3 regions of the Pseudomonas sp. LBUM1641 genome follow, and region 1 is predicted to be linked to each of the others. Evidence: predicted binding sites of a transcription regulator. Region 1 holds the regulator's gene; each other region holds the start of a gene.
What was found. The regulator sigma-54, encoded in region 1, starts transcription at its own class of promoters, with help from an activator protein. The targets are predictions, from matches to a motif close to ANTGGCATNNANNTTGCTNT.
Positions count from the first base shown of each region.

Region 2: the regulator sigma-54 is predicted to act here: its motif matches at 4,728-4,747, upstream of glnA (glutamate--ammonia ligase).
Region 3: the regulator sigma-54 is predicted to act here: its motif matches at 3,973-3,992, upstream of glnK (P-II family nitrogen regulator).

Region 1 is NZ_CP166815.1:6,005,995-6,016,120, forward strand. It holds gene ACA046_RS27620 (BolA family protein) at 1-22, opposite strand, end outside; gene ACA046_RS27625 (STAS domain-containing protein) at 137-442, opposite strand; gene ACA046_RS27630 (MlaC/ttg2D family ABC transporter substrate-binding protein) at 439-1,092, opposite strand; gene mlaD (outer membrane lipid asymmetry maintenance protein MlaD) at 1,104-1,571, opposite strand; gene mlaE (lipid asymmetry maintenance ABC transporter permease subunit MlaE) at 1,571-2,368, opposite strand; gene ACA046_RS27645 (ATP-binding cassette domain-containing protein) at 2,368-3,177, opposite strand; gene ACA046_RS27650 (hypothetical protein) at 3,202-3,423, opposite strand; gene ACA046_RS27655 (KpsF/GutQ family sugar-phosphate isomerase) at 3,470-4,444, shown strand; gene ACA046_RS27660 (KdsC family phosphatase) at 4,445-4,969, shown strand; gene lptC (LPS export ABC transporter periplasmic protein LptC) at 4,978-5,550, shown strand; gene lptA (lipopolysaccharide transport periplasmic protein LptA) at 5,537-6,109, shown strand; gene lptB (LPS export ABC transporter ATP-binding protein) at 6,109-6,834, shown strand; gene ACA046_RS27680 (RNA polymerase factor sigma-54) at 7,019-8,512, shown strand; gene hpf (ribosome hibernation-promoting factor, HPF/YfiA family) at 8,588-8,893, shown strand; gene ptsN (PTS IIA-like nitrogen regulatory protein PtsN) at 8,906-9,370, shown strand; gene rapZ (RNase adapter RapZ) at 9,373-10,126, shown strand, end outside.
Region 2 is NZ_CP166815.1:414,533-424,658, reverse strand. It holds gene ACA046_RS01960 (glycogen/starch/alpha-glucan phosphorylase) at 1-239, opposite strand, end outside; gene ACA046_RS01955 (YkgJ family cysteine cluster protein) at 475-909, shown strand; gene typA (translational GTPase TypA) at 1,099-2,919, opposite strand; gene thiI (tRNA uracil 4-sulfurtransferase ThiI) at 3,059-4,513, opposite strand; gene glnA (glutamate--ammonia ligase) at 4,847-6,253, shown strand; gene ACA046_RS01935 (chorismate mutase) at 6,444-6,980, shown strand; gene glnL (nitrogen regulation protein NR(II)) at 7,242-8,327, shown strand; gene ntrC (nitrogen regulation protein NR(I)) at 8,324-9,760, shown strand.
Region 3 is NZ_CP166815.1:6,863,970-6,874,095, forward strand. It holds gene xerC (tyrosine recombinase XerC) at 1-131, shown strand, start outside; gene ACA046_RS31750 (HAD family hydrolase) at 128-826, shown strand; gene sutA (dormancy-specific transcriptional regulator SutA) at 990-1,316, opposite strand; gene ACA046_RS31760 (secondary thiamine-phosphate synthase enzyme YjbQ) at 1,420-1,845, opposite strand; gene ACA046_RS31765 (ammonium transporter) at 2,055-3,392, opposite strand; gene glnK (P-II family nitrogen regulator) at 3,427-3,765, opposite strand; gene ACA046_RS31775 (accessory factor UbiK family protein) at 4,188-4,448, shown strand; gene cfa (cyclopropane fatty acyl phospholipid synthase) at 4,501-5,613, opposite strand; gene ACA046_RS31785 (LysR family transcriptional regulator) at 5,848-6,756, shown strand; gene ACA046_RS31790 (YifB family Mg chelatase-like AAA ATPase) at 6,854-8,350, shown strand; gene ACA046_RS31795 (TetR/AcrR family transcriptional regulator) at 8,337-8,921, opposite strand; gene ACA046_RS31800 (ABC transporter six-transmembrane domain-containing protein) at 9,036-9,959, shown strand; gene ACA046_RS31805 (methyl-accepting chemotaxis protein) at 10,077-10,126, opposite strand, start outside.

The sequences.
Region 1 (10,126 bases):
TTTTAACTTCTAGGGCCTGCATGATCAACCTCTATGGGCGCCCAGTGCGCGCGGGTCGCACATCATACAAAAAAGCCCCGCGCCTGCGAACCCCGCATAGCAGGACTCTGACGGGGGGCTTCTTTAATAATGTGTATTAAGGATGCGCCAACAGCTCGGTCAGACCGGAAACCTCAGCGATTTCACGCATGTCTTCGGGCAATGCACGGATGCTCACCGGCTTTTTGACGGCCTGTGCATCACGCATGAAACACAGCAGCAACGACAAGCCGACGCTGCTGGACTTGACCACCGCCGAGCAATCCAGCACCAGCGCGGACGCAGTGCTGGCATTGATCAGCGCCTGGCCCTGCTTGCGCAGGGCTGGCCCGGTGCTGTAATCCAGCACGCCGCTGAGCAGCAGCTCACCGGACTCGCCAAGGCGAATGGCCGACTCGGTCATTGGGCAGGTTTCCCGGCAGCTTTGTCGGTTTCTTCCTTGGCCTTGGCCACTTCACCGGCCCAACCGTTGATGGTTTTGTCCAGGTCGTTGCCATTGCGCTGCATGGCGTCCGCGAACTGGTCACGGAACAGCTTGCCAATGTTGATACCGTTGATGACGACGTTACGCAGTTTCCACTCGCCATCGATCTTCGTCAGGGTGTAGGACACCGGATACACCGCGCCATTGGTGCCCTTCACGGTCATGCCGACTTCGGCACGGTCACCCGTTTCGGACTTCGGCGCATCAACCGTAATGCCCTGGTTGTTGTACTCGAGCAATGCGTTGCCATAGAACTGGAACAGGCCGCGCTTGAAGTTTTCCTGGAAGCGGGTCATCTGCTCAGGCGTCGCCTTGCGCGAGTACTTGACGGTCATGATGCTTTTGGAAATGCCTTCAGCATCCACCACTGGGCCGACAATCGTATTCAGCGCGTTATAAAACTGACTCGGGTCTTGCTTGTACTTTTCCTTGTTGGCACTCAGGTCGGCCAACATCTTGGTGGTCGTATCCTGCACCAGGTCATGCGCAGAACCGCCGGCAGCGGCGTTAGCCATCAACGGCAGTGCCGCGAGCAGTACCAACAGGCCACGTCGCAAAGTAGAGATCATGAACACATTCCTCATTTGGCGTCTTTATTGACGGTATTGAGCAGGAATTTACCGATCAAGTCCTCCAGCACCAACGACGACTGTGTGTCATGAATGGTCGAACCATCCTTGAGCAGAGCCGTTTCCCCGCCCACGCTGATGCCGATGTACTTCTCGCCCAGCAAACCAGCGGTGAGGATAGACGCGGTGGAGTCAGTCGGCAGGTTATCCACCTTCTTGTCCACTTGCATCGTCACCCGGCCGGTGAAGCTGTCGCGGTCCAGATCGATCGCCGTGACCTTGCCGATGGTTACACCCGCCATGGTCACTTTAGCTCTGACAGTCAAACCGGCGATATTGTCGAAGTAGGCGTAAAGTTTATAAGTATCGGCGGTGGGGCTGGCCGATAGGCCGCTGACTCGCAGGGCGAGCAACAGTAAAGCCAGGATGCCAGCCAGCAAGAAAAGGCCGACACCGATTTCCACAGTGCGGTTTTGCATCAGAAATCTCCAAACATCAAGGCGGTCAAAATGAAGTCAAGGCCCAGTACCGCCAGCGAGGCGTACACAACGGTCTTGGTGGTGGCGCGACTGATCCCTTCTGAGGTGGGCTCACAGTCATAGCCTTGGAATACGGCAATCCAGGTCACTACAAAGGCGAAAACGATGCTTTTAATGATGCCGTTTAGCACGTCGCCGCTGAAGGTCACGCTGTTTTGCATGTTGCCCCAGTAGGAACCGTCGTAGACGCCCAACCAGTCAACCGCCACCCATGAACCGCCCCAGATCCCGACCACGCTGAATACCATCGCCAGCAGTGGCAGGGAGATGAAGCCGGCCCACAGGCGCGGGGCAACAATGTACTTGAGTGGATCGACGCCGATCATTTCCAGGCTGGACAGCTGCTCGGTAGCCTTCATGTTGCCGATTTCGGCCGTCAGCGCAGAACCCGCACGCCCGGCAAACAGCAGCGCGGTCACCACCGGGCCCAACTCACGTAACAGCGTCAGCGCAACCATCTGCCCTACCGCCTGCTCGGAACCGTAGCTGGAAAGGATATTGAAGCCTTGCAGCGCCAGCACCATGCCGATGAATACCCCGGAGACCACAATGATCACCAGGGACATCACACCCACAGAGTGCAGTTGCTTGATCAGCAAGCCAAAACCGCCGCCAATACCGCCGCGGCCGAGCAACGCATGAAACAGGAAAATCGTCGAACGGCCCAGCACACCGATGATATCGATGCCGGAGCGTCCGAAAAGGCGAACCTTTTCGAGTAAAGATGTCTTGCGCATCAGCGCTTCCCCAGAAGATCTGAGCGGTAGTCCGCTGCCGGAAAGTGAAAAGGCACCGGGCCATCGGGATCGCCGGTCATGAATTGGCGAATGCGCGGGTTATCAGCGTTCATCAGCTCTTCAGGCGTGCCCTGCCCCAACACCTGGCCATCGCCTACTACATAAAGGTAGTCGGCAATGCTCGCGGTCTCGGCCAGGTCGTGGGAGACCACGATACTGGTGATACCCAACGCATCGTTGAGCAGGCGGATCAGGCGCACCAGGACGCCCATGGCAATCGGGTCCTGGCCAACGAAAGGTTCGTCGTACATAAGAATTTGCGGGTCGAGGGCGATGGCACGGGCCAGGGCGACACGACGCTTCATGCCACCAGACAACTCGTCGGGCATCAAATCGATGGCGCCGCGCAGCCCAACGGCCTGCAATTTCAGCAACACGATGTCACGAATCATTTCATCGGACAGCTGTGTATGCACCCGCAGCGGGAACGCTACGTTTTCGAAAACGTCGAGGTCGGTAAACAACGCACCACTCTGGAACAACACACCCATGTGCTTGCGCGCATCGAACAGGTCGCTGCGCGAGAGCGTTGGCAGATTCTGGCCATTGACCCAGACTTCACCGGCGGACGGGCGCAATTGCATGCCCATCAGGCGCAGCAGCGTCGTCTTGCCACAGCCGGACGGCCCCATGATGCCCGTGACTTTGCCGCGGGGAATGCGAATATCCACATTATTGAAGATGCTGCGCGTACCGCGCTTGAAGGAAAGACCCTTCAGCTCGACCGCGTAGGCGTTATCGGCACTCATCTAAACTCCTTGGGATGCAGCCTTTCACTCAGACACCTTGTTTTCGACAAATGCTTGCGCCGAATAGACAAAAAGGCTGCGCGGACCGAACTGGCGGCGAACTATATCACTGCTGGTACAGCGCCCCCAAGGCCGGAACAGAGCTTGTTCAGAAACAGGACAGCTAAAAAAACCTTGCTGAGGTTCAATCTCAACCACGGGTGTAATGAATAAAGCCTGACGAACTTGCGTGAGGGAATTGATCATTACCGCTATAATCGCCGACTTTTCGTCAGGCTATACGATTTCAGACATGAGCCAATCCAGCGACCTTATCCAATCCGCACAACGCACCATCCGCCTCGAGCTCGAAGCCGTAGAAGGCTTGCTGGCCCATATCGACGCGGATTTCGTACGCGCATGCGAGATGATTCTGGCCAGCAAAGGCCGCGTTGTCGTGGTCGGCATGGGCAAATCCGGGCATGTTGGCAACAAGATCGCCGCCACCCTGGCGAGCACCGGGACTACCGCTTTTTTCGTACACCCCGCCGAAGCCAGCCATGGCGACATGGGCATGATTACCCGGGACGACATCATCCTGGCACTGTCCAACTCCGGTACCACCAACGAAATCGTGACCCTGCTGCCGCTGATCAAGCGCCTGGGCATCCAGCTGATCAGCGTGACCGGCAACCCGGACTCGACGCTGGCAAAAGCCGCCGAAGTGAATTTGAACGTGCACGTTGCCCACGAGGCCTGCCCACTGAACCTGGCACCGACCTCCTCCACCACCGCGGCCCTGGTGATGGGCGACGCGCTGGCCGTGGCCTTGCTGGAAGCCCGCGGGTTTACCGCTGAAGACTTCGCATTTTCCCATCCAGGTGGCGCCCTGGGCCGTCGACTGCTGCTGAAAGTGGAAAACGTGATGCACGCCGGCGACGAGCTGCCACAAGTCGCGCGCGGCACCCTGCTTAAAGATGCCTTGATGGAAATGACCCTCAAGCGCCTGGGCATGACCGTGATTCTGGAGTCCGACGGGCGCCTGGCCGGGGTTTTCACCGACGGTGACCTGCGCCGCACCCTGGACCGCAACCTCGACATCCAGACGGCAACCATCGACGAAGTCATGACGCCCCACGGCAAGACCGCACGCCCTGACATGCTCGCGGCCGAAGCGCTGAAGATCATGGAAGACCATAAAATTCTGGCGCTGGTGGTGGTCGATAGCGACGACCGCCCGGTAGGCGCCCTGAACATGCACGATTTGCTGCGTGCAGGAGTGATGTAAATGACCACCGACCTGTTGCAACGGGGCAAGCACATCAAGCTGGCGATTTTCGACGTCGACGGAGTGCTGACGGATGGCCGCCTGTACTTCCTGGAAGACGGCAGCGAATTCAAGACGTTCAACACCCTCGACGGCCAGGGCATCAAGATGCTGATGGCGGCGGGCGTGCAAACCGGCATCATCAGCGGTCGCAAGACGCCAGTTGTGGAACGCCGCGCACAAAACCTGGGGATTCCTCACCTGTATCAGGGCCGCGAGGATAAACTGGTGGTTCTGGACGAGCTTCTTGGCCAACTCAACCTAAGCTATGAGCAGGTTGCGTACCTGGGTGACGATTTACCCGACCTGCCGGTGATTCGCCGGGTCGGCCTGGGCATGGCCGTGGCCAATGCCGCGGCGTTCGTTCGCGAACACGCCCATGGTGTAACCACCGCCCGTGGCGGCGAAGGCGCCGCCCGTGAGTTCTGCGAACTGATTCTGCGCGCCCAAGGCAGCCTTGAAGCGGCCCACGCCGCCTACCTATAGAGCGTTTTATGCTGAGTAAAAAGATTCGCAATTTCCTGATACTTGCAGTCATCGCCGCGGTTTTTCTCGCGGTCGGTTATTGGAATATCAGCCCGGAGCGCTTCCTCGACAAGCCTGTTGCCCAGGTTGACGAGAGCGCTATCGACTATTACGCCATCAACGCCCACAGCATTCAGTACCTGCCGGATGGCAAGGTTCAGTATGAAATGACCTCTGACAAGGTCGAACACTTGAAGGCATCCGAGGTCACCTTATTGACCAAGCCGGACATGAACCTGTATCGCGGTGCCGAATTTCCGTGGCACGTCACCAGCGAGCGTGGCGAAGTCAACCCTGACGGCACCCAAGTGGAATTGATTGACTCGGTTCGCGTAGCCCGTACCGACGCCAAGGACCGCCAGACCATTATTACCAGCAGTCGCATGACCGTATTCCCACAGAAGCAATATGCGCAGACCGAGCAAGACGTTAGAATTGACGGCGCTGGCGGTGTATCGACTGGCAAGGGAATGAAAGCGTATTTGAAAGAAAGCAGGATACACCTGCTATCGAACGTAAGAGGACAGTATGAGGCTCGTTAAAACCCTCCCTATTTTGCTCGGCCTGGGCGCAGCACTGGGAAGCGTGAGCGCCTGGGCTCTGCCGAACGATAGCCAGCAACCGATCCACATTCAGGCTGACGATGCGCAGCTGGATGACAAGCAAGGTATCGCGACCTACACCGGCAGCGTGATCATCACCCAAGGCTCGATGAAAGTGACGGGTAATACCGTGACACTGACTCGCACCCCCGCAGGCGATATCGACGTGGTCACTTCGGTCGGCAACCTGGCGTACTTTGAACAATTGCAGAAAGTCGGCGACCCTACACCGGTCAAAGGCTACGGCAAGACGATCCAGTACCACGCCCAGCAAAACCGTATCGTGCTGATCGACCAGGCCCGCGTGATCAATGACGGCAACACCACCGACGGCGAGAAAATCGTCTACGACACGGTGAAGCAGATTGCCCAGGCCGGTCGTGCCACCGGTTCGAAAATCAGCACGCCGAAGCCGCGTATCGACATGGTTATCCAGCCGAAGCAGAAACCGGGCGCAGCCCAGCCGGCGCCGAAACCTGACGCGAAGAAGGCGAATTAATGGCAACCCTGAAAGCCCAGCATCTGGCCAAGGCCTATAAAAGCCGTCAGGTCGTGCGCGATGTCAGCCTGTCGATCGACAGCGGGCAGATCGTCGGCTTGCTCGGCCCCAACGGTGCCGGCAAGACCACCTGCTTCTACATGATCGTCGGTCTGGTGCAGGCCGATCAAGGCCGCGTCCTGATCGACGACCTGGACGTGAGCCACCAGCCTATGCACGGTCGTGCGCAGGCGGGTATCGGCTATCTTCCCCAGGAAGCATCGATCTTCCGCAAGCTGTCGGTTTCCGACAACATCATGGCCATCCTCGAGACCCGCAAGGAACTCGACCGCGCCGGGCGCAAGAAAGAGCTGGAAAGCCTGCTGCAGGAATTCCACATCAACCACATTCGCGACAACCTCGGCATGAGCCTTTCCGGCGGCGAGCGTCGTCGTGTGGAAATCGCCCGCGCCCTGGCCACTGCGCCGAAGTTCATCCTGCTGGACGAACCCTTCGCCGGTGTCGACCCGATCTCGGTCGGTGACATCAAGCAGATCATCCATCACCTCAAGGCCAAGGGCATCGGTGTATTGATCACCGACCACAACGTCCGCGAGACCCTCGATATCTGCGAAACCGCCTATATCGTTAACGATGGACAGCTGATTGCCGAAGGTGACTCCGCCACTATCCTGGCCAACGAACTGGTCAAGGAAGTGTATCTGGGTCACGAGTTCCGCCTGTAAACACGGTGGTATCAGGCCATTCGCCATGGAGCGCGGTAGTCAATAAAAACATCAGTATTTTTATTGTTACCGCGCTCTAGGCAAAGCCCCCGATATCAGGCATATAATTTGCTTATGTTTGGCGCTCACGCGCCCTGTCGTGGATGGCGCATTGCGCCGGCGAATAAGGTGTTAAGCCCCTGCCATGAAACCATCGCTAGTCCTGAGAATGGGCCAGCAGCTGACGATGACACCGCAGCTGCAACAGGCCATCCGCCTGCTCCAATTGTCGACCCTGGACCTGCAACAGGAAATCCAGGAGGCCCTGGAGTCCAATCCGATGCTCGAACGCCAGGAAGAAGGCGACGACTTCGATAATGCAGACCCGCTGGCCGACAACATCGAGCAAAAGCCCAACCCCGACGTACAGGAACCCTCCTATCAGGAAACCGCCCCTACGGTGGATAACCTTGAGGAAGGCGAATGGAACGAACGCATTCCCAACGAGCTTCCCGTGGACACCGCCTGGGAAGACGTCTACCAGACCAGCGCCAGCAGCCTGCCGAGCAACGATGATGACGAGTGGGATTTCACCACCCGCACGTCCGCCGGCGAGAGCCTGCAGAGCCATTTGCTCTGGCAACTGAACCTGGCCCCGATGTCCGACACCGATCGCCTGATCGCCGTGACCCTGATCGATTGCATCAACAATCAGGGCTACCTGGACGAGACCCTTGAGGAGATCCTCGAGGCCTTCGACCCGGAACTGGACATCGAACTGGACGAAATCGAAGCCGTCCTGCACCGCATCCAGCAGTTCGAGCCCGCCGGCATCGGCGCCCGCACCCTCAGCGAGTGCCTGTTGCTGCAACTGCGCCAATTGCCGGCCAAGACTCCATGGCTGGCCGAAGCGCAGCGCCTGGTCACCGACTACATCGACTTGCTGGGCAGCCGCGACTATAGCCAGCTGATGCGCCGCATGAAGCTCAAGGAAGATGACCTGCGCCAGATCATCGAGCTGGTGCAGAGCCTCAATCCGCGCCCGGGCTCGCAGATCGAGTCCAGCGAAGCCGAATACGTCGTGCCCGACGTGATCGTGCGCAAGGACAACGAACGCTGGTTGGTGGAGCTGAACCAGGAATCGGTGCCGCGCCTGCGGGTCAACCCGCAATATGCAGGGTTTGTACGCCGCGCCGACACCAGCGCCGACAACACCTTCATGCGCAACCAATTGCAGGAAGCCCGCTGGTTCATCAAAAGCCTGCAAAGCCGCAACGAAACCCTGATGAAAGTCGCCACCCAGATCGTCGAGCACCAGCGCGGCTTCCTGGAATACGGCGATGAAGCGATGAAGCCGCTGGTACTGCACGACATCGCCGAGGCGGTGGGCATGCACGAATCAACGATTTCCCGGGTGACCACGCAGAAATTCATGCATACCCCACGGGGTATATATGAGCTGAAATACTTTTTCTCCAGCCACGTCAGCACCTCCGAAGGCGGCGAATGCTCGTCCACGGCGATCCGCGCGATCATCAAAAAACTGGTTGCCGCGGAAAATCAGAAAAAGCCGTTGAGTGACAGCAAGATCGCTGGTTTACTGGAGGCACAAGGCATTCAGGTCGCCCGTCGAACCGTCGCCAAGTACCGCGAGTCCCTTGGGATCGCGCCTTCCAGCGAGCGTAAACGTTTGATGTGACGGGCGGGCCATAGCGTTCCAGTGGCGGGTACTCCTACCCGTCGCTTTATGCACTGGCAACGAAGGAGAAGCTGTATGCAAGTCAACATCAGTGGACACCATGTAGAAGTCACCCCTCCATTGCGCGAATACGTCGAGCTGAAGCTGAGGAAGCTTGAGGGCCATTTCGACAAGATCACCAACGTGCAGGTCATCATGAAGGTCGACAAGCTTCAGCAGAAAATTGAAGCGACACTTCAGATACCTGGTGGCGAAGTGGTCGCCAATGCCGAACATGAAGACATGTATGCATCAATCGACTTGCTCACAGACAAGCTTGACCGCCAACTTAAAAAGCATAAGGAAAAGCAGCAGAGCCTTCTTCAAGGCACTGGCCGCTAACACTCCCCACCCATGATCCGACTTGAAACCATCCTGACCCCCGGCCGTTCCCTCGTGAACGTGCCGGGCGGCAGTAAAAAGCGCGCCCTCGAACAAATTGCCAACCTGATCGGCCGCGAAGTGCCCGAAATGGATACGCAAGCTGTGTACGAGGCCCTGATTGCCCGTGAAAAGCTCGGCTCGACCGGCTTTGGCAACGGCATCGCTATTCCTCACTGCCGCCTGCAAGGCTGTGAGTCACCAGTCAGCGCCCTGCTGCACCTGGACGCCCCTATCGATTTCGACGCCATCGACGGCGCCCCGGTTGACCTGCTGTTTGTACTGCTGGTCCCGCAAGCCGCCACCGATGCGCACCTGGAACTGCTTCGGCAGATCGCCAGCATGCTCGACCGCAAAGAAGTACGCGACAAACTGCGCAGTGCCCCCAGCAATGAGGCGCTCTATCAGGTTGTCCTGGATGAACAAAACGGGCAGTAATCATGCGTTTGATCATCGTCAGCGGCCGTTCCGGCTCAGGTAAAAGCACGGCTCTCAATGTTCTTGAGGACAACGGCTTCTATTGCATCGACAACCTGCCCGCTGGCCTGCTGCCGGAACTGGCGGAACGCGCACTGATTCACACTGAGCTGGCGCAACCGCTGGTCGCCGTATCGATCGACGCCCGCAACCTGCCCAGCCACCTCACCCGCTTTCCGGAACTGCTCGAAGAAGTGCGGGCCAAGCACATTCATTGTGATGTGCTGTACCTGGACGCCGATGAAGAAACGCTGCTCAAGCGCTTCTCCGAAACCCGTCGACGCCACCCGCTGAGCAGCCCGCATCGTTCGCTGGCCGAAGCCATCGAGGACGAGACCAAGCTGCTGGGGCCGATCATTGACCTGGCCGACCTCAAGATCAACACCACCAGCCTGAACCTGTATCAACTGCGGGATGCGATCAAGCTGCGACTGCTGAATCAGCCGGAGCCGGGCACCGCTTTCCTGGTGGAGTCGTTTGGCTTCAAGCGCGGCATGCCGGTGGATGCCGACCTGGTGTTTGATGTGCGCTGCCTGCCCAACCCGTACTGGAAGCCGGAACTGCGCGATCAGTCCGGGCTGGACCAACCGGTGGCCGATTACCTGGCGGCGCAACCGGATGTGGAAGAAATGTTCCAGGACATCTCCAGCTACCTGCTCAAGTGGCTGCCGCGTTTTGCGGCGAGCAACCGGGCTTATGTCACCATCGCCATTGGCT
Region 2 (10,126 bases), 1.5 Mb from region 1:
CCGATCAGGAATTCCAGCGAGAGGTAATAGACCCGCTTCTGTCCCTTGCGGTAGATGTGCCGCGTGTGGTTCATCCAGTGGTCGACCATGTGGTCGCGGGCGGCCAGTGCGATGGCTTCGAACCAGTCGTGGTCGAAGGCGTGATCGGGGTCCTTGCCCACCGCGTAGGTAAGTTTGGTCAAGACGGCATCGCGAAATGCGGCTACCTCTGCTTCTCGTACAAGCGGTTCCTGAGACATCAATGCGACCTCGGGCGAGATAGAAGGAGTTGCTAGAGCCTAGACGGTCTGACAGACGGTAGACGCTCTGGTTCGGCAGTTTTTAAACTCATTCACCTTTGCGTGATTTAGATGCAGGGGCCGTGCCCGTTTATGGCCCAGCACAGCCTTCGAGCTGAAACCTGGAAGATATTGTTCAAAAAATCACCAATTCCGGTATGATCCCGCGCCGGATAACACCCCTCTTGGAAACCTGATGAAGCCTCAACTGATCGCCGCCGCGGAACTCGACCGTCTCGAGACCTGGCAGAAATACTCAAGCCATATGTGTGGCGGCTGTGTGTCGAGCTGCTGCACCCTGCCGGTTGAGGTGAAGATCAAGGACCTGATCCGCATCGGCATCGTCGATGAGTTCGAGCGAGGCGACCCGCCGAAGAACATCGCCAAGCGCTTGCAGAAGGAAGGCATCGTCGAGCGCTTCAACGCCAAATCCGAGATCTTCACCCTGCAGCGCATGAGCAACAACGATTGCCTGTACCTGGATCGTAAGAGCCGCTTCTGCACTATTTATGACAAGCGCCCGGATACTTGCCGCAATCACCCGAAAATCGGGCCACGGCCGGGGTATTGCGCGTATAAGCCGAAGGAAGTGGTGCGCGAGACCAAGTTGCGTACGCTCGATAAGTTCTGATCCGAATGCTTTATTGCTTGAACTACCGCTTTCGCGAGCAAGCCCGCTCCCACATTTGAAATGCATTCCAAATGTGGGAGCGGGCTTGCTCGCGAAGAGGCCGGCACGGTCACCACACAATCCCCAGACAAACAAAAACGCCCCCGACCTTGCGGTCGGGGGCGTTTTTTTTGCAGCTAACTAAAAGACTTAGTTACCGGCTTTTTTCGCAGCGCGGGTACGCTCGCTTTCGCCCAGGATCTTCTTACGAAGACGGATGGACTTAGGAGTGACTTCGCACAATTCGTCTTCTTGAACGAATTCCAGAGCCTGCTCCAGGGTGAAGCGGATAGGCGGAACCAGAGCGATGGTTTCGTCTTTACCCGAAGCACGCATGTTGTCGAGCTTCTTGCCTTTGGTTGGGTTGACGCCCAGGTCGTTGTCGCGGCTGTTGATGCCGACGATTTGACCTTCGTACACGTCTTCACCGTGACCCAGGAACAGTTTGCCGCGAGCTTGCAGGGTTTCCAGCGAGTAAGTCAGAGCCTTACCGGTAGCAACCGAAACCAGCACGCCGTTCTGACGGCCGGACATGTCGCCGGACTTCATCACGTCGTAACGGTCGAAGATCGAGGTCAGGATGCCTGCACCGGAGGTCAGGGTCAGGAACTCGTTACGGAAACCGATCAAGCCACGAGCCGGGATGTTGTACTCAAGGCGCACACGGCCCTTGCCATCCGGAACCATGTTGGTCAGGTCGCCTTTACGGATACCGATCTGTTCCATGATCGAACCTTGCGATTCTTCCGGCAGGTCGATGGTCACGTTTTCGTACGGTTCGTGCTTCACGCCGTCAACCATGCGGATGATCACTTCCGGACGACCAACACCCATTTCGAAGCCTTCGCGACGCATGGTTTCGATCAGTACCGAGAGGTGCAGCTCACCACGGCCGGAGACTTTGAACTTGTCGGCGGTGTCGCCTTCTTCAACGCGCAGGGCAACGTTGTACAGCAGCTCTTTGTCCAGACGCTCCTTGATGTTCCGGGAGGTCACGAACTTGCCTTCTTTACCGCAGAAAGGCGAGTCGTTTACCTGGAAGGTCATGGAAACGGTTGGTTCGTCAACGGTCAGCGGCTTCATCGCTTCGACGTTCAGTGGGTCGCACAGAGTGTCGGAGATGAACAGCTGGTCGAAGCCGCTGATGCAGACGATGTCGCCGGCAGCTGCTTCTTCAACGTCGATGCGGTGCAGGCCGTGGTGACCCATCAGCTTCAGGATACGACCGTTGCGCTTCTTGCCGTCGGCGTCGATAGCGACAACCGGAGTGTTCGGCTTGATGCGGCCACGAGCGATACGGCCAACGCCGATAACACCCAGGAAGCTGTTGTAGTCCAGTGCGGAGATTTGCATCTGGAACGGACCATCGCGGTCGACTTTCGGCGCAGGTACGTTGTCGACAATCGACTGGTACAGCGGAGTCATGTCTTCAGCCATGTCGGTGTGTTCCAGACCGGCAATGCCGTTCAGGGCCGAGGCGTAGACGACTTTGAAGTCCAGCTGTTCTTCGGTAGCACCCAGGTTGTCGAACAGGTCGAAGATCTGGTCCAGAACCCAGTCCGGACGTGCGCCTGGACGGTCAACCTTGTTGATGACCACGATTGGACGCAGGCCGGCTTCGAAAGCCTTCTTGGTCACGAAACGGGTTTGCGGCATAGGGCCGTCTTGAGCGTCAACCAGCAGCAGAACGGAGTCAACCATCGACATTACGCGTTCAACTTCGCCGCCGAAGTCGGCGTGGCCCGGGGTGTCCACGATGTTGATGTGGTAGCCGTTCCAGTTGATGGCGGTGTTTTTCGCCAGAATGGTAATACCGCGCTCTTTCTCCTGTTCGTTGGAGTCCATCACGCGCTCGTCGTTAAGCTCGTTGCGCTCCAGGGTGCCGGATTGACGCAAGAGTTTGTCTACCAGGGTGGTCTTACCATGGTCAACGTGAGCAATGATGGCGATGTTGCGTAGATTTTCGATCACTTGTGTATCTCGATCAGAGGATTCGGTGTGCTGACAGGTCGTGGCAGCGATTAACAGTAGAGTCAGGCCTTGCCGTTACAGCTTGACGGCAGAGTCGGGGGGCCGGTGACGCAGGCCACAGGCAAACAGCCCCGGGCTCTTAGCTCGGTCGATAAACGCGCACATTGGCATGCCCCTCACTGAGCAAATGGTGGGCATGCAGGCGACTCATCACGCCTTTGTCGCAATACAACAGGTACTGACGGCTGTCATCCAGTTCCTTGAAACGCGCATTCAATGCATAGAACGGCAGCGTTTGTACGTCGATGCCAGCAATTTCCAGCGGCTCGTCTTCAGCGGCATCCGGGTGACGGATGTCGATGATGATCTGACCGGCCAGAGCCTCGCTGACTTCTTCGATCTGCAAATCCTGGCCCAATTCGTCGATAACCCGATCGATCGGCACCAGTTTGGCGTTCTCAAGCGCTCGCTCGAGAACTGCCATGTCGAACTGTTGTTCTTCGTACTCCACGCGGTTGCGTTTGGCGTGGGTCTTGGGGTTCACCGAGATGACCCCGCAATATTCCGGCATGTGCTTGGCGAAATCCGCCGTGCCGATCTGGGTCGCCAGGTCGATGATGTCTTGCTTGTGACTGGCGATCAGCGGGCGCAATACCAGCTTCTCGGTCACAGAGTCGATCAACGACAGGTTCGGCAGGGTCTGGCTGGACACCTGGGAAATCGCTTCACCGGTGACCAGTGCGTCGATTTCCAGCCGATCCGCGATTCGGGACGCAGCGCGCAACATCATACGCTTCAATACTACGCCCATATGACTGTTATCGACTTTCCCGAGAATTTCTCCCAGGACTTCCTCGAACGGTACGCTGACAAACAGCACCCGTTGCGAGCTGCCGTACTTCTTCCAGATGTAATGCGCGACTTCCATCACGCCCAATTCGTGTGCACGCCCGCCCAGGTTAAAGAAGCAGAAGTGGCTCATCAGCCCGCGGCGCATGATCTGGTAGGCCGCAACGGTGGAATCGAAACCGCCGGACATCAATACCAGGGTCTGCTCCAGGGCACCCAGCGGGTAGCCGCCGATGCTGTCGTGCTGGCTGTGGATCACAAACAACCGTTGGTCGCGAATTTCCATCCGCACTTCAATTTGCGGCGCTTTCAGGGAAATTCCGGCGGCGCCGCACTCGCGACGCAGCTTGCTGCCCACGTATTTCTCTACATCCATGGAGGTGAAAGGGTGCTTGCCGGCACGCTTGCAACGCACCGAAAAAACCTTGCCTGCCAGTACATCGCCGTAGTGCTGTTTGCACTTTTCGGTGATGTCGTCGAAGTCACCCAACGGGTACTCGTCGACCTGCAGGAAATGCGCGATGCCCGGCACGCAGCTCAGGCGCTCGGTCATGTCCTTCAAGGCCTTGGGGTCTGTGAGGCGGGTTTCCAGCTCGAGATTGTCCCACACACCGTTCACCACCACAGCCGGGTCCAGATCGCGGAGCACGGCACGGATGTTCTTGGCCAATTGACGGATGAAACGCATCCGTACCGGTCGGCTCTTGATGGTGATCTCGGGGAAGACTTTAACGATTAATTTCATGAAAACAGCGCGCGCAGGCCCAGCCGAAAAAGGGGGGCGCGGATTATAGCGGAAATCGCTCAAGGTTTAACCAGTTAATATGCATCGGACCTTTCGCGCACCAAAACGGGTCATAAACGAAAATTCGCGCTACATTGCGGTGCGCATTTTCTTCCGCTTTAGCGGATTGCACCTTTATAGGGGCGTTTTTGTGGCAAAAAACCCATGTCGGGGCACTGGCATGCAATTTGCTCTCTTGTGAGGCAGGTTGCCTTGGTCGAGTATTCGCGCCGGCATCACCCACATTCTAAGGGCTACTCCACTACCCCAGCCCGAAGCCACCCGGAGGACACTATGTCGAAGTCGGTTCAACTCATCAAAGATCATGACGTCAAATGGATTGATCTGCGCTTCACGGACACAAAAGGCACTCAGCACCACGTGACCATGCCAGCTCGCGACGCGCTGGATGACGCCTTCTTCGAAGAAGGCAAAATGTTCGACGGCTCCTCCATTGCTGGCTGGAAAGGCATCGAAGCTTCCGACATGATCCTGATGCCGGACGACAGCACCGCCGTACTCGACCCGTTCACCGAAGACCCAACGCTGATCATCGTCTGCGACGTGATCGAGCCTTCGACCATGCAAGGCTACGACCGTGACCCACGTGCGATCGCCAAGCGTGCCGAGGAATACCTGAAGTCGACCGGTATCGGTGACACCGTATTCGTAGGTCCGGAACCAGAATTCTTCATCTTTGATTCGGTCAAGTTCAAGTCCGACATCTCTGGCTCCATGTTCAAAATCTTCTCCGAACAAGGTTCGTGGATGTCCGACCAGGACATCGAAGGCGGCAACAAAGGCCACCGCCCAGGTATCAAAGGCGGCTACTTCCCGGTTCCTCCGTTCGACCACGACCACGAAATCCGTACCTCCATGTGCAACGCCATGGAAGAGATGGGCCTGGTCATCGAAGTTCACCACCACGAAGTGGCGACTGCCGGCCAGAACGAAATCGGTGTGAAGTTCAACACCCTGGTTGCCAAGGCTGACGAAGTACAGACCCTGAAGTACTGCGTACACAACGTGGCTGATGCCTACGGCCGTACCGCTACCTTCATGCCTAAGCCTCTGTACGGCGATAACGGTTCGGGTATGCACGTTCACCTGTCCATCGCCAAAGATGGCAAGAACACCTTCGCTGGCGAAGGTTATGCCGGCCTGTCCGACACCGCCCTGTACTTCATCGGCGGCATCATCAAGCACGGTAAGGCCCTGAACGGCTTCACCAACCCGTCGACCAACTCCTACAAGCGTCTGGTCCCAGGTTTCGAAGCGCCAGTGATGCTGGCCTACTCGGCTCGCAACCGTTCCGCTTCGATCCGTATTCCTTACGTGTCCAGCCCTCGCGCTCGCCGTATCGAAGCACGTTTCCCGGATCCGGCAGCCAACCCGTACCTGGCCTTCGCTGCCCTGGTAATGGCCGGCCTGGACGGTATCCAGAACAAGATCCACCCAGGCGACGCCGCCGACAAAAACTTGTACGACCTGCCGCCTGAAGAGGCCAAAGAGATCCCACAAGTGTGCGGCAGCCTGAAAGAAGCCCTGGAAGAGCTGGACAAGGGCCGTGCGTTCCTGACCAAAGGCGGCGTGTTCAGCGACGACTTTATCGATGCCTACATCGCCCTGAAAAGCGAAGAAGAAATCAAGGTCCGTACCTTCGTACACCCACTGGAATACGAGCTGTACTACAGCTGCTGATCCGGTAGCGCTGCGTAACGTGGCGTGATGAAAAAAGGCCTCCTTCGGGAGGTCTTTTTTTTGCCCGCAAAACCCTGTGGGAGCGGGCTTGCCCGCGAAAAATCCAAAGGCACCGCATTTCTTCAATATTTACGCGTTATCGTTAACGACCTTCGCGAGCAAGCTCGCTCCTACAGAAGAGGGTTCTGCCTTGAAATTCAAATTCGCCTTCATCTTGCTGGCCATTAGTGCCAGCGCATCCGCCGCGCCGCCCACCCTCGCCCCACTGCTCGACAGCATCGCCGAACGCCTGGCGATTGCCGACCAGGTGGCCTTGAGCAAATGGGACAGCCACAAGCCCGTCGAAGACCGTGCGCGGGAGCAGGACGTGATCGCCAGCGTCGTCGCCCAAGCGCCGAGCTACATACTGGCACCGGCCCAGGCCGAGCAGTTTTTTTCGGCCCAGATCGAAGCGAACAAATTGGTGCAGTACGCCCATCTGTCCGATTGGCAGTTGCAAGGCAAGGCACCCAGCGACCCGAGCCCGGATCTGGTCGGTCAGATTCGCCCGAAACTGGACCTGCTGCAAAAACGCCTGCTGCAACAGCTGGCGGACTTCACCCCGGAGCGCACCAACCCGCAATGCCCACAATGGCTGGCCCAGGCCAATCACGCGCCGGCACATGACCCGCTGCACCAACTGGCGATGATCCGCGCCACCGCCGAGCTGTGCCTCTACAAAGGCTGATCACCAGGAAAGCCTTTTGGCTTTCCTGAACAGACTCTTCAAAACCGCACTATATTGGTGCAACAGGCTGCACCCTTCCCACTTACCCAACCCATTTTGGTTCGAAAGTTCCCGCTCAAGCTGGCAGAACGCCACAGTTTCGCGCCTTAACCCCCCATTTCAGGGCTTTAACGCTTCTTTTCGGAGCTTTGGTTTGGTTTTTGCATTTTCCTTGTATCAGCGCATGCCTCAAGGCCGCGCCTTGCTCCAAAAGAGGTCCTAATGACCATCAGCGACGCACTGCACCGCCTGCTACTCGACAACCTGACCACCGCGACCATTCTGCTCAATGACGAACTTCGCCTTGAGTACATGAACCCGGCGGCGGAAATGCTGCTGGCCATCAGCGGACAGCGCAGCCATGGGCAATTCATCAGTGAGCTGTTCACTGAGTCGGCCGAGGCCTTGAGCTCATTGCGCCAGGCCGTGGAGCAGGCGCACCCGTTCACCAAGCGTGAAGCGATGCTCACCGCCCTCACCGGCCAGACCCTGACCGTCGACTACGCGGTAACGCCGATCCTGAGTCACGGCGCGACCCTGCTGCTGCTGGAGGTGCATCCCCGGGATCGCCTGCTGCGCATCACCAAGGAAGAGGCGCAGTTGTCCAAGCAGGAAACCAGCAAGATGCTGGTGCGCGGCCTGGCCCATGAGATCAAGAACCCGCTGGGCGGGATTCGCGGCGCCGCGCAGTTGCTGGCACGCGAGCTGCCGGACGAGAACCTCAAGGACTACACCAACGTCATCATCGAGGAAGCCGACCGCCTGCGTAACCTGGTGGACCGCATGCTCGGCTCCAACAAGCTGCCGTCACTGGCGATGACCAACGTCCACGAAGTATTGGAGCGGGTTTGCCAACTGGTGGAGGCCGAAAGCCAGGGCTGCATTACCTTGGTGCGCGACTACGACCCAAGCATTCCCGACGTATTGATCGACCGCGAGCAGATGATCCAGGCGGTGCTCAATATCGTGCGCAACGCCATGCAGGCCATCAGCAGCCAGAACGAACTGCGCCTGGGCCGCATCAGCCTGCGCACCCGCGCCCTGCGCCAGTTCACCATCGGCCACGTGCGCCATCGCCTGGTGACCAAGGTCGAGATCATCGACAACGGCCCGGGCATCCCTGCCGAGCTGCAGGAAACCATCTTTTTCCCAATGGTCAGCGGCCGCCCGGACGGTACCGGGCTCGGCTTGGCCATTACCCAGAACATCATCAGCCAGCACCAGGGTTTGATCGAATGTGAGAGCCATCCCGGCCACACCACCTTCTCGATCTTTCTGCCACTGGAACAAGGAGCCCCATCGACATGAGCCGTAGTGAAACTGTCTGGATCGTCGATGACGACCGTTCTATCCGCTGGGTCCTGGAGAAAGCCTTGCAACAGGAAGGCATGACCACCCAGAGCTTCGACAGCGCCGACGGGGTGATGAGCCGCCTGGCTCGCCAGCAGCCCGACGTGATCATCTCCGACATCCGCATGCCCGGCGCCAGTGGCCTGGACCTGCTGGCGCGGATTCGCGAGCAGCACCCGCGCTTGCCAGTGATCATCATGACCGCGCACTCGGACCTGGACAGCGCTGTCGCGTCCTATCAGGGCGGTGCCTTCGAATACCTGCCAAAACCGTTCGACGTGGACGAGGCGGTGGCGCTGGTAAAACGCGCCAACCAGCACGCTCAGGAACAACAGAACCAGGAAGCCCCGCCGGCCCTGACCCGCACCCCGGAAATCATCGGCGAAGCGCCGGCGATGCAGGAAGTGTTTCGCGCCATCGGGCGCTTGAGCCATTCCAATATCACCGTGCTGATCAACGGCGAGTCGGGTACCGGTAAAGAGCTGGTGGCCCACGCCCTGCACCGTCACAGCCCACGGGCGGCGTCGCCGTTCATTGCATTGAACATGGCGGCGATTCCGAAAGACTTGATGGAGTCGGAACTGTTCGGCCATGAAAAAGGCGCGTTCACCGGCGCAGCCAACCTGCGCCGTGGCCGTTTTGAACAGGCCGATGGCGGCACGTTGTTCCTCGATGAAATCGGCGACATGCCGGCCGACACCCAGACCCGCTTGCTGCGGGTACTGGCCGACGGCGAGTTTTACCGGGTGGGCGGGCACACGCCGGTCAAGGTCGACGTACGCATCATCGCGGCAACCCACCAGAACCTGGAAACCCTGGTGCATGCCGGGAAATTCCGCGAAGACTTGTTCCACCGCCTAAACGTGATCCGCATCCACATCCCACGGATGTCGGACCGCCGCGAAGACATCCCGACCCTGGCCCGTCACTTCCTCAGCCGCGCCGCCCAGGAGCTGGCCGTCGAGCCGAAGCTGCTGAAAAGCGAGACCGAGGAATACCTGAAGAACCTGCCATGGCCGGGCAACGTGCGTCAGCTGGAGAACACCTGCCGCTGGATCACCGTAATGGCTTCGGGTCGCGAAGTGCATATCAGCGACCTGCCGCCTGAGCTGCTGAGCCTGCCGCAGGATTCGGCACCGGTGACCAACTGGGAGCAGGCGCTGCGCCAGTGGGCCGACCAGGCCCTGGCACGTGGCCAGTCGAACCTGCTGGACAGCGCTGTGCCGGCTTTCGAGCGGATCATGATCGAAACTGCCCTCAAGCATACCGCCGGTCGCCGTCGCGATGCCGCCGTGCTGCTGGGCTGGGGCCGCAACACCCTGACTCGCAAGATCAAGGAGCTGGGGATGAAGGTCGACGGCGGCGATGACGATGAAGGTGATGAGGGCTGATTGATCCCTCAAGTACACCGACGATCCAGTGTGGGAGCGGGCTTGCTCGCGAAGGCGGTGATTCAGTCAACCTATGTGTCAACTGACACGCCGCTTTCGCGAGCAAGCCCGCTCCCACATTTGGACCTCCACAAAGTTTCAGCACCGTGCACCGCTTCAATGCACCACGAACCGGCATCGCGCACTTATCCGCCCCCTGAAACACATGCCTTGTTAAAAAAATATTAAAAGCTGAAAACGCCAAAGCCCCGTATTCCGGGGCTTTGCGCTTTCTGAAGAAATTTTTTGGCACAACTTTGCAATTCTGGCACGCCCCCTGCAATAACCCTGTTACTACCCAGTTTCGGGGACCTTGGTACAGGCAGG
Region 3 (10,126 bases), 860 kb from region 1:
TGCAGGAACTGCTTGGGCACTCCGACATCAAGACCACCCAGATCTACACCCACCTGGACTTCCAGCACCTGGCAACGGTGTACGACAGCGCCCATCCACGGGCCAAACGCATTAAGGGCAGTGACTCATGAGCATCAAGCTGATCACCTTCGACCTGGACGATACGCTCTGGGATAACGTGCCGGTCATCGTCAGCGCCGAGGCGTCAATGCGCGAGTGGTTGGCGACCCATGCCACCAAGGTGGGCGACTTGCCCCTGGAGAAGTTTGCCAGCCTGCGCCAACAGGTGCTGGAGCGGCATCCTGAGCTGAAATACCGCATCAGCGTGCTGCGTCACAAGGTGCTGCAATATGCTTTCGAGGAGGCTGGATATCCGCTGCCGGAAGCAGCGCAGATGGCGGATGTGTGCTTTGAAGCGTTCATCCACGCCCGGCACCAGCTCACGGTATTCCCCGAGGCCGAGCCGATGCTCCACGCGCTACGCCAGCACTATCTGCTGGGGGTGATTACCAACGGCAATGCCGATGTTCAGCGTGTGGGGCTGGCGGATTACTTTCACTTTGCCCTGAGGGCCGAAGACATTGGTATCGCCAAGCCGGATGCGCGGTTGTTTCAGGAAGCCTTGCAGCGCGGTGGCGTAGAGCCGGGCGCGGCGGTGCATGTGGGTGATCATCCGGGGGATGACATTGCCGGTGCGCAGCAGGCGGGGCTGCGGGCGGTGTGGTTCAACCCGGCGGGCAAGGCCTGGGAAGCAGAAAAACGCCCGGATGCCGAGATTCGCAGCCTGACCGAGTTGCCACCGTTGCTGGCCAGCTGGAATGCATAACCTGTAGGAGCGAGCTTGCTCGCGAAGAACGTCAACGATAACGCGGGCATCCTGAATAAACGCGGTGCCCTTGCGCTTTTCGCGAGCAAGCTCGCTCCTACAGTAGCGCCCATGAAAAAGCCCGCAGCGACGGCGGGCTTTTTCAGCAAGCGAACAGCTGACCTTAGATAGGCCGGCTGCCGTACTTGTTATCAGGCTTCTTCGGCGGATCTGCCACCACGTTAGCCTCGACTTCCTGCACTTTGCCGCCTTTAGCGAGGAATTCTTCCATCGCACGGGCCAGCGCATCGCGCTCTTTGTTCTTGGCTTCTACGCTCGGCAGTTCGTCGACCGACACCGCAGCCTTGGCCTTGCCCTTGGCTGCCGGGGCCGGTGCATCGTCGCCACCGTCGTCGTCAGCCACGTCTTCGGCAGCCGCCTCAAGACCTTCTTCGGTTTCGTCGTCGTCGCCTACTTCGAGGTCGTCGTTTTCCAGATCATCGTCGCTCATGTTCTACCTCATGACTTGCGAAAAGCAGATTAGTTATAGCCCAGCTTCGCCACCTGTCGACGGCCGCCGGGAAAAAATCAACATCCACCGGATCACCAGTGGCTTATGCCCCATCACCGTGCAAGGTGGCGAGGACTTTACGAGCACCGCCATGATCACGGTGCTCGCCCAGATAAACACCTTGCCAGGTCCCCATCGCCAAGCGGCCGGCCCTTACCGGCAAACTCAACTGACAGCCCAGCAGACTGGCCTTGAAGTGCGCAGGCAGGTCATCCGGACCTTCGTCGTTGTGTTCATATCCCGCCATGCCTTGCGGCACCAGCGCATTGAAAAAACGCTCGAAGTCACGGCGAACCGCCGGGTCGGCATTCTCGTTGACCGTCAACGAGGCCGAGGTGTGCTGCAGCCACAAATGCAACAGTCCCACCCGACAGGCCTTCAATTCAGGCAGGCCGGCGAGCAACTCGTCCGTCACCAGATGAAAGCCCCGGGGCTTGGCCCGCAGGGTTATCAGGGTCTGTTGCCACATACAGTTCTCCGCACATCGGCGCGCATTCTAGCGCGCTCAGGAAAAAAACAAAGTGCCGAATACGCCTACATGCCTGTAAGACATTCGCACACTGAAAAGTGCGGTGTGGATCCCATCACAAAGTCGCCAAAAAACCCATACACCTTTAGCCACAGACAAACCCCAGGCAAAAAAATGCCCGGCAAGCCGGGCATCTTTTTTTCGCGTACTTACAAGTTGTAGCCGCGCTCGTTGTGTTGCGCCAGGTCGAGGCCAACCGCCTCTTCTTCTTCGGTCACCCGCAGGCCCATCACCACATCCAGCACCTTGAGGATGATGAAGGTCACGATAGCGGTGTAGATGACGGTGAAGCCGACACCCTTGGCCTGAATCCAGACCTGCGCCGCCACGTCAGTCACAGTGCCGAAGCCGCCCAGTGCAGGGGCTGCGAACACACCCGTGAGGATCGCACCCACGATACCGCCGATACCATGAACGCCGAACGCGTCCAGGGAGTCGTCGTAGCCCAGCTTGCGCTTGAGGCTGGTGGCGCAGAAGAAGCAGATCACACCGGCAACCAGGCCGATCACCAGGGCGCCCATCGGGCCCACGGTGCCAGCGGCTGGAGTGATTGCCACCAGGCCAGCGACCACACCCGAGGCGATGCCCAGAGCGCTTGGCTTACCGTGAGTGACCCACTCGGCGAACATCCAGCCCAGCGCAGCAGCCGCGGTAGCGATCTGGGTCACCAGCATCGCCATACCGGCAGTGCCGTTGGCCGCAGCAGCGGAGCCAGCGTTGAAGCCGAACCAGCCAACCCACAGCATGGCCGCGCCCACCAGGGTGTAACCGAGGTTGTGAGGTGCCATTGGGGTAGTCGGGAAGCCTTTACGCTTGCCGAGCACGATGCACGCCACCAGGCCAGCCACACCGGCGTTGATGTGCACCACGGTGCCGCCTGCGAAATCCAGCACGCCCCAGTCGCCCAGCAACGAACCCGGACCGCCCCACACCATGTGGGCAATCGGTGCGTAGACCAGGGTGAACCAGACGCCCATGAAGATCAGCATCGCAGAGAACTTCATGCGCTCGGCGAACGCACCGACGATCAGCGCCGGGGTGATGATCGCGAAGGTCATCTGGAAGGTCACAAACACGGCTTCAGGGAACAACGCCGCCGGGCCGGTGATGCTGGCCGGGGTCACACCCGAGAGGAACAGTTTGGACAAACCACCCACAAACGAGTTGAAGTTGACGACGCCTGCTTCCATCCCGGTGGTGTCGAACGCCATGCTGTAGCCGTAGACGAACCACAGGATGGTGATCAAGCCGGTGATGGCGAAGCACTGCATCATCACGGAAAGAATGTTTTTGGAGCGAACCATGCCGCCGTAGAACAGCGCCAGGCCTGGAATGGTCATGAACAGCACCAACGCAGTGGATGTGAGCATCCAAGCGGTGTCGCCGGAATTGAGGACTGGAGCAGCCACTTCGTCTGCCGCCATGGCCAGGCTTGGCATTACGATGGACAACAGGGCTCCGAGCCCTGCGAATTTACGCAGAGTCATATTGTTTTCTCCTGGGGCGTTGGGGTTTGGCGGCTTAGATTGCGTCGGTATCGGTTTCGCCGGTACGGATGCGAATAGCCTGTTCCAGATTGACCACGAAGATCTTGCCGTCACCGATCTTGCCGGTGTTGGCAGCCTTGGTTATCGCCTCGATAACCCGGTCAAGATCCTTGTCGTCAATGGCGACATCAATCTTCACCTTTGGCAGGAAATCGACCACGTATTCCGCGCCGCGATACAGCTCGGTGTGACCCTTCTGCCGACCGAAGCCTTTGACCTCAGTAACGGTAATGCCCTGCACGCCGATCTCGGACAGTGACTCGCGTACATCGTCCAACTTGAACGGCTTGATGATGGCAGTGACTAGCTTCATGAAAACTCTCTCCCGAATTGGTGGACTTGCCCCAGGAAAACAAACCCGTCTCAAGTCTAAGCGCAGTGCCTGGCTTTGTAACGCTTCGTCGCCTTGGCATTTGCCATTGCGACGCTCGCTAACCACTGGTGACGAAACATGTACCGCTGGTCCGTCGGCGCACTGCATCGTCACAGCGACTGCATCAGTGCATGGGTCATGAACGTCTAAGCAGAAAGCTTGCCAGCTCCGTAAAAATCACTGAAATCAGTCCTTTGTTCGCTTGCGGCCACCCACCGGGCGCCGTTGCCGCGAAGATGCGCACGAAAACGGTGCGCGACCGCCCGGCCCCATGCGCGAAAAGCGTGCGCCTGTGGTGGCGAAAAAGACTATAGACGCTGCGTGATACACTGCCGGCCAACAGATTTTCCGGACTATTTCCCATGCTCGCGCCCAAAGACCTCCTCGACGCCCTGAGCGGCCACGCCTCCCGCCTGTTCAGCGGCGACACGCCGCTGCCGCGCAATGAAATTGAAAGCCAGTTCAAGGCGCTGCTGCAAAGCGGTTTCAGCAAGCTGGACCTGGTAAGCCGGGAAGAGTTTGATAGCCAGATGGTGGTGTTGGCGCGCACTCGGGCGCGGTTGGAAAGCCTTGAGGCCAAGGTGGCGGAACTGGAAGCGCGATTGACGCCGACCGCCGAATAAACCGGCCCAACCGGGGCAGGTTTCGCCTGTCCCCGTTAAACCGTTGTAACCCTCAGCTCACCCGCTGATACCCGCCGACAACCCCCTTCTTCGACAATACCCACTGCCATAACTGGATATCCCGCGCGCGAAACGCCCCTGCACACGACAGCAGGTAATAGCGCCACATCCGGTAGAAACGCCGGCCGAAGGTTTCGGCGAAATCCGGCCAAGCCAGTTCGAAGTTTTCGCACCAGGCCATCAGCGTCTTGTCGTAGTCGGCGCCAAAGTTGTGCAGATCCTCGGCAACAAACAACCCGTCCATGGCGTCGCCAATCTGCCCGATCGAGGGCAAATCCCCGTTGGGAAAGATGTATTTGTCGATCCACGGATCCGGCGTGCTGTTGCGCTGGTTCTTGCCGATGGTGTGCAACAGGAACAGCCCGTCGTCCTTCAGGCAGCGGTTGGCCACCTCCATATACGCCCGATGGTTCTTGCGCCCCACATGCTCAAACATGCCGACGCTGGCGATATGGTCGAATTGCTCGTCGATATCCCGATAGTCCTGCAGACGAAACTCGATCGGCAGATGTGAGTACTTGGCGCGGCCCCACTCCGCCTGCTCTTTGGAAATGGTCACGCCAACGCACTCGACACCATAGTGCTCGGCAGCATGGCTCATGAAACTGCCCCAGCCACAGCCGATATCCAGCACGCGCATGCCCGGCTTGAGTCCGAGTTTTTTACAGATCAGATCCAGCTTGGCGAACTGCGCTTGTTCAAGAGTGGTGGCGTCTTTCCAGTAGCCACAGGTGTAAGTCATGCGCGAGTCGAGCATGCGCGCGTAGAAGTCATTGCCAAGGTCGTAGTGCGCCTCGCCGACTTGCCAGGCGCGTTTCTTGTTTTGCAGGTTCAGCCACCGGGAGCTGAACGCGTGAAACAACAAGGTGGCCGGGTTGGCCTGGTCGATCACCCCGGAACGCATAAGCCGGTAGAAAAACTCATCCAGCGCCTCTGCGTCCCAACCGCCATCCATGTAATCCTCGCCAAGGCCAAGGTTGCCTTTGGCCAGGGCCAGGTCGAACGTGCCACCGTGGTACAGCTGCATATCCGCAGCCGACGGCCCGTTGACCTCGATCTGCGCCTGCGCCAGCAACTCCTTAACGAAGCGCGCTCCCTGAGACATCTCATCAGAACCGGAAAAAGAATGACGCGTTTTGTTAAGCACAATTGCTCTCCAGAAATAGCGTTGCCTTTGATTCATACACTGCGAGAAATCTGGCCATGGAAGCGTCTGGAAAGGCCCTTACGGCATCACCGGGAACGCTGGCTGGGAACAGATGTAACAAATCTTATCCAGCCATTTTTTAAAGATATAATGAATTAATCTTATGAAAACCATGCGAAATTGGAATGCAAGATGGACATCAGGGCGCTTCGTTATTTCGTAGAAGTCGTGGACCAGCAGAGTTTCACCAAAGCCGCAGTGAAGCTGCACCTGACCCAGCCAACGGTCAGCAAAATGGTGCAGCAACTGGAGGCGAGCCTTGGGCTGAAGCTGCTGGACCGTATGGGAAAACGCTTCACCCTGACGGACGCCGGGGAAATTGTGCTCAAGCGCGCCAGGGAAATGATCGCGCTGCACGATGAGATGAACGTGGAGTTGCAAGACCTCCAGCAGGTCGAGCGCGGCGCCCTGCGCATGGGGCTTTCGCCTTCCACCCACCTCGCATTGGCGCCGATCTTTGCGGCGTATCACGCCCGTTATCCGAAGATCGAACTGAAACTGTTCGAAAGCGGCGGCAACATCACCATCCAGGACCTGCGCCAAGGCACCCTGGAGTTCGGCACCATCCTCGACTCGCCGCGCGTGGCGGACATCTGGTCCGAATTTGAATCCATGCCCTTGTTCGAATCGCCACTGTGCCTGCTCGCACCCCATGATTCGCCCTGGCAGGGACGCAGCTCGGTGGAGCTGAGCGAACTGCAAGCCTGCGAATTCATCTTTTACGATGACACCTTCACCCTGAACCAATTCGTACTCGATGCCTGCGCCCTGGCCGGTTTTGAGCCGCGTATCAGTGGCCGCAGCAGCCAATGGGACTTTATCGCCTCCCTGGTGCGCCTGGGCGTGGGCATCACCCTGCTGCCCCGGGCGTTCTGCGACACCCTTGACGCCAGCCAATTCAGCATCGCGGAAATACAATCGCCGGCCCTGAACTGGCGGCTGATGCTGGCGTGGCGTAGGCAGTGCAAGCTGTCGTTTGCGGCGCAGGCGTGGTTGACGTTGGCGAAGGAGTTCTTGTGTGTGCCACCGCCCAGCCAGTAGCCCGATACGTTCTGTAAAACCTCGCCGCTGCGTTGCACCAGCGCTGAACTACCCTTGAAAAACCGCAGGAAGCAGCCACTCATTTCAAGGAACGAGCATGTCCCTCGCCATCGTCCACAGTCGCGCCCAGATTGGCGTTGAAGCCCCCGCCGTCACCGTCGAGGTGCACATGGCCAACGGCTTGCCCTCGCTGACGCTGGTAGGCCTGCCGGAGACCGCCGTCAAGGAAAGCAAAGACCGCGTGCGCAGCGCCATTCTCAACTCTGCGCTGCAATACCCGTCCCGCCGCATTACCCTCAACCTCGCGCCCGCCGACCTGCCCAAGGACGGCGGGCGTTTTGATTTGGCGATTGCCTTGGGGATTCTTGCCGCCAGTGTACAGGTGCCGACGCTGACCCTCGACAACGTGGAATGCCTGGGCGAGCTCGCGCTGTCCGGCGAGGTGCGGGCGGTGAAAGGTGTGTTGCCGGCAGCCCTGGCGGCGCGCAAGGCCGGGCGCACCTTGATCGTGCCGCGGGCCAATGCGGAAGAGGCGTGCCTGGCCTCGGGATTGAAGGTGATTGCGGTGGATCATCTGCTGCAAGTGGTGGCGCACCTGAACGGTCACGTGCCGATCGAGCCCTTCGTTTCCAGCGGCCTGATGTACTTGAACAAGCCCTACCCGGACTTGAGTGAAGTGCAGGGCCAGCTCGCAGCAAAACGTGCGCTGCTGATTGCCGCCGCGGGCGCCCACAACCTGTTGCTCAGCGGGCCACCGGGCACCGGCAAAACCTTGCTGGCCAGCCGTCTGCCGGGGTTGTTGCCGCCCTTGAGTGAGCAGGAAGCGCTGGAGGTGGCGGCGATTCAGTCGGTGGTCAGCCTGGCGCCGCTGAGCCATTGGCCGCACCGGCCGTTTCGCCAGCCGCATCATTCGGCATCCGGTCCGGCGCTGGTGGGCGGTGGCTCGAAACCGCAGCCAGGGGAAATTACTCTGGCCCATCACGGTGTGTTGTTTCTCGACGAGCTGCCGGAGTTTGATCGCAAGGTACTAGAGGTGCTGCGGGAGCCGCTGGAATCCGGGCATATCGTGATTGCCCGCGCCCGCGACCGGGTGAGTTTCCCGGCGCGCTTTCAGTTGGTGGCGGCCATGAATCCATGCCCTTGCGGCTATGTGGGCGAGCCGAGCGGGCGCTGTCGCTGCACGCCGGAGCAGATCCAGCGCTATCGCAACAAGCTCTCGGGTCCGCTGTTGGACCGGATCGACCTGCACGTAACCGTCGCCCGGGAAAGCACTGCGCTGAATCCCGGCAAACAGTCAGGTGACGATACCGCCAGCGCTTCCATGCTCGTCGCCGAGGCCCGGGAACGCCAACAACGGCGCCAGGGCTGCGCCAATGCCTTTCTGGACCTGCCCGGGCTACGCCAGCACTGCAAGCTGGCGAAGGCCGATGAAGGCTGGCTGGAGAGCGCGTGCGAACGACTGACACTGTCATTGCGGGCAGCCCATCGCTTGCTCAAGGTTGCCCGGACCCTAGCCGACCTGGAACAGGTGGAGGCCATCGCTCGCCATCATCTGGCGGAAGCCTTGCAGTACCGGCCGGCTAGCGCTTCTTAGGCAACGCTAGGAGCAGCCCTGCCACTTCCATCACCTCATCCATTACCGCTTCAGCGGATTCAACGGAGGGTTTGAGCATCAAGTCATCGGCATAGCCCATGGCGACGGCGAACAGCTGCCGCGCCGCGCGTTTGGGCGACTCACAGCGGAACACCTGGGCCGCCACACCTTGCTCGATGATCTCGGCGAGCATGGCCTGCCATTGGGCGTTGATCACCAGGTAAGCCTGGGCCAGTGGCTCGTCATGCATGGCTTCGTCCCAGGCATCCAGCCACAGCGCCCAGCCGGCGTCTGCCGTGGAGGGCAAGCAGTCACGCAGGAACCCTTCGAGCGCTTGCAGCGGCGGCAGACCTTCCAACGGCACCCGCACCTCGTCCAGTTGCTCGTTGGCAAACCGCACAAAGGCTTCGCGGCGCAAGTCTTTCCAGTCGCTGAAGTAGTGATAGACATGGCTGCGGGACAGCCCGGCATGCTCCGCCAGATCGCGGGTGGAGACATCGGCGAAGCCTTTGCTGCGAAACAGCTCCAGGGCGGCGGCGATAATCTGGTCTTTACGGTCGATACGCGACATGAGGCTTTTCCTTCAGGCACCGGCAGATCGACGGCGCTTGCTTTTTGAGCGGTCGCTCAAGGATACTTGAGCAGTCGCTCAATGCTAGCGTTTATCTCACCCTTGGTGCACCCCATGTCATCCGTAACACCGCAGATTCTGATCGAAGAAAGCAAAAAGATCGGGCAACAATCCGCCAGCCAAACCCTCAAGGCGATCGCCAGGGCCTATCCCGGGAAACTGTTCTGCACCTTGTCGCTGGTGGCGCTGGAGAACGCGTTGCTGCTGGCCTACCCGCTGTTTGCCGGGTTCGCGGTGGACTCAATTATCCGCGGCGACGCCGGCAGTGCGCTGTTCTACGCCGCCGTGGTACTGGCGTTCTGGGTGGTCGGGGCGGCGCGAAGGGCGCTGGATACGCGCACCTTCACCCGTATCTACGAAGACCTGGCGGTGCCGGTGATTCTCAACCAGCGCCTGCAAAACCACAGCACCTCACGGGCGGCGGCGCGGGTGGTGTTGGCGCGGGACTTTGTGGATTTTTTCGAAAAACACGTGCCAATCATCGCGACGGCGCTGGTGTCGATCGTCGGTGCGGCACTGATGCTTTTGGTGATCGAGCCGTGGATCGGCCTGGCCTGCCTGACGGCGCTGGTGCTGTGCACAACCTTGTTGCCACGTTTCGCCCGGCGCAATCAGGAGCTGCATGAGCGCTTGAATGACCGCCTGGAAAAGGAAATCGGCCTGGTGGAAAAGGTCGGCGCGCTGACCTTGCGGCGCCACTACCAGGTGTTGTCACGCCTGCGGATCTGGCTGTCGGACCGCGAGGCTGCCGCGTTCCTGTTTATCGGTACGCTGGCGGCACTGCTGTTTGTGGTTGCGATCAGCCAGTTGGCGCTGTCGCCGGCGGTCAAGGCCGGCCACGTGTATGCGGTGATGACCTACCTGTGGACCTTTGTCAGCAGCCTGGATGAAGCGCCAGGAATGGTCGACCAACTGGCGCGACTCAAGGACATTGGCAAGCGTGTGGACCCGGGGCTGGGCGACCGATCCGAAGCTTGAGGCGTCGAATCGTCCGTCATCGCGGGCAAGCCCGGCTCCCACGTTGAACCGGTTTCTTCAATTGAACACGGTCAACTGTGGGAGCGGGCTTGCCCGCGATGAGGCCCGAACAGTCAATCAACGAAAACGGTCAACCTCATGCCGCAATCCCGCAGCCAGGGTCTCCA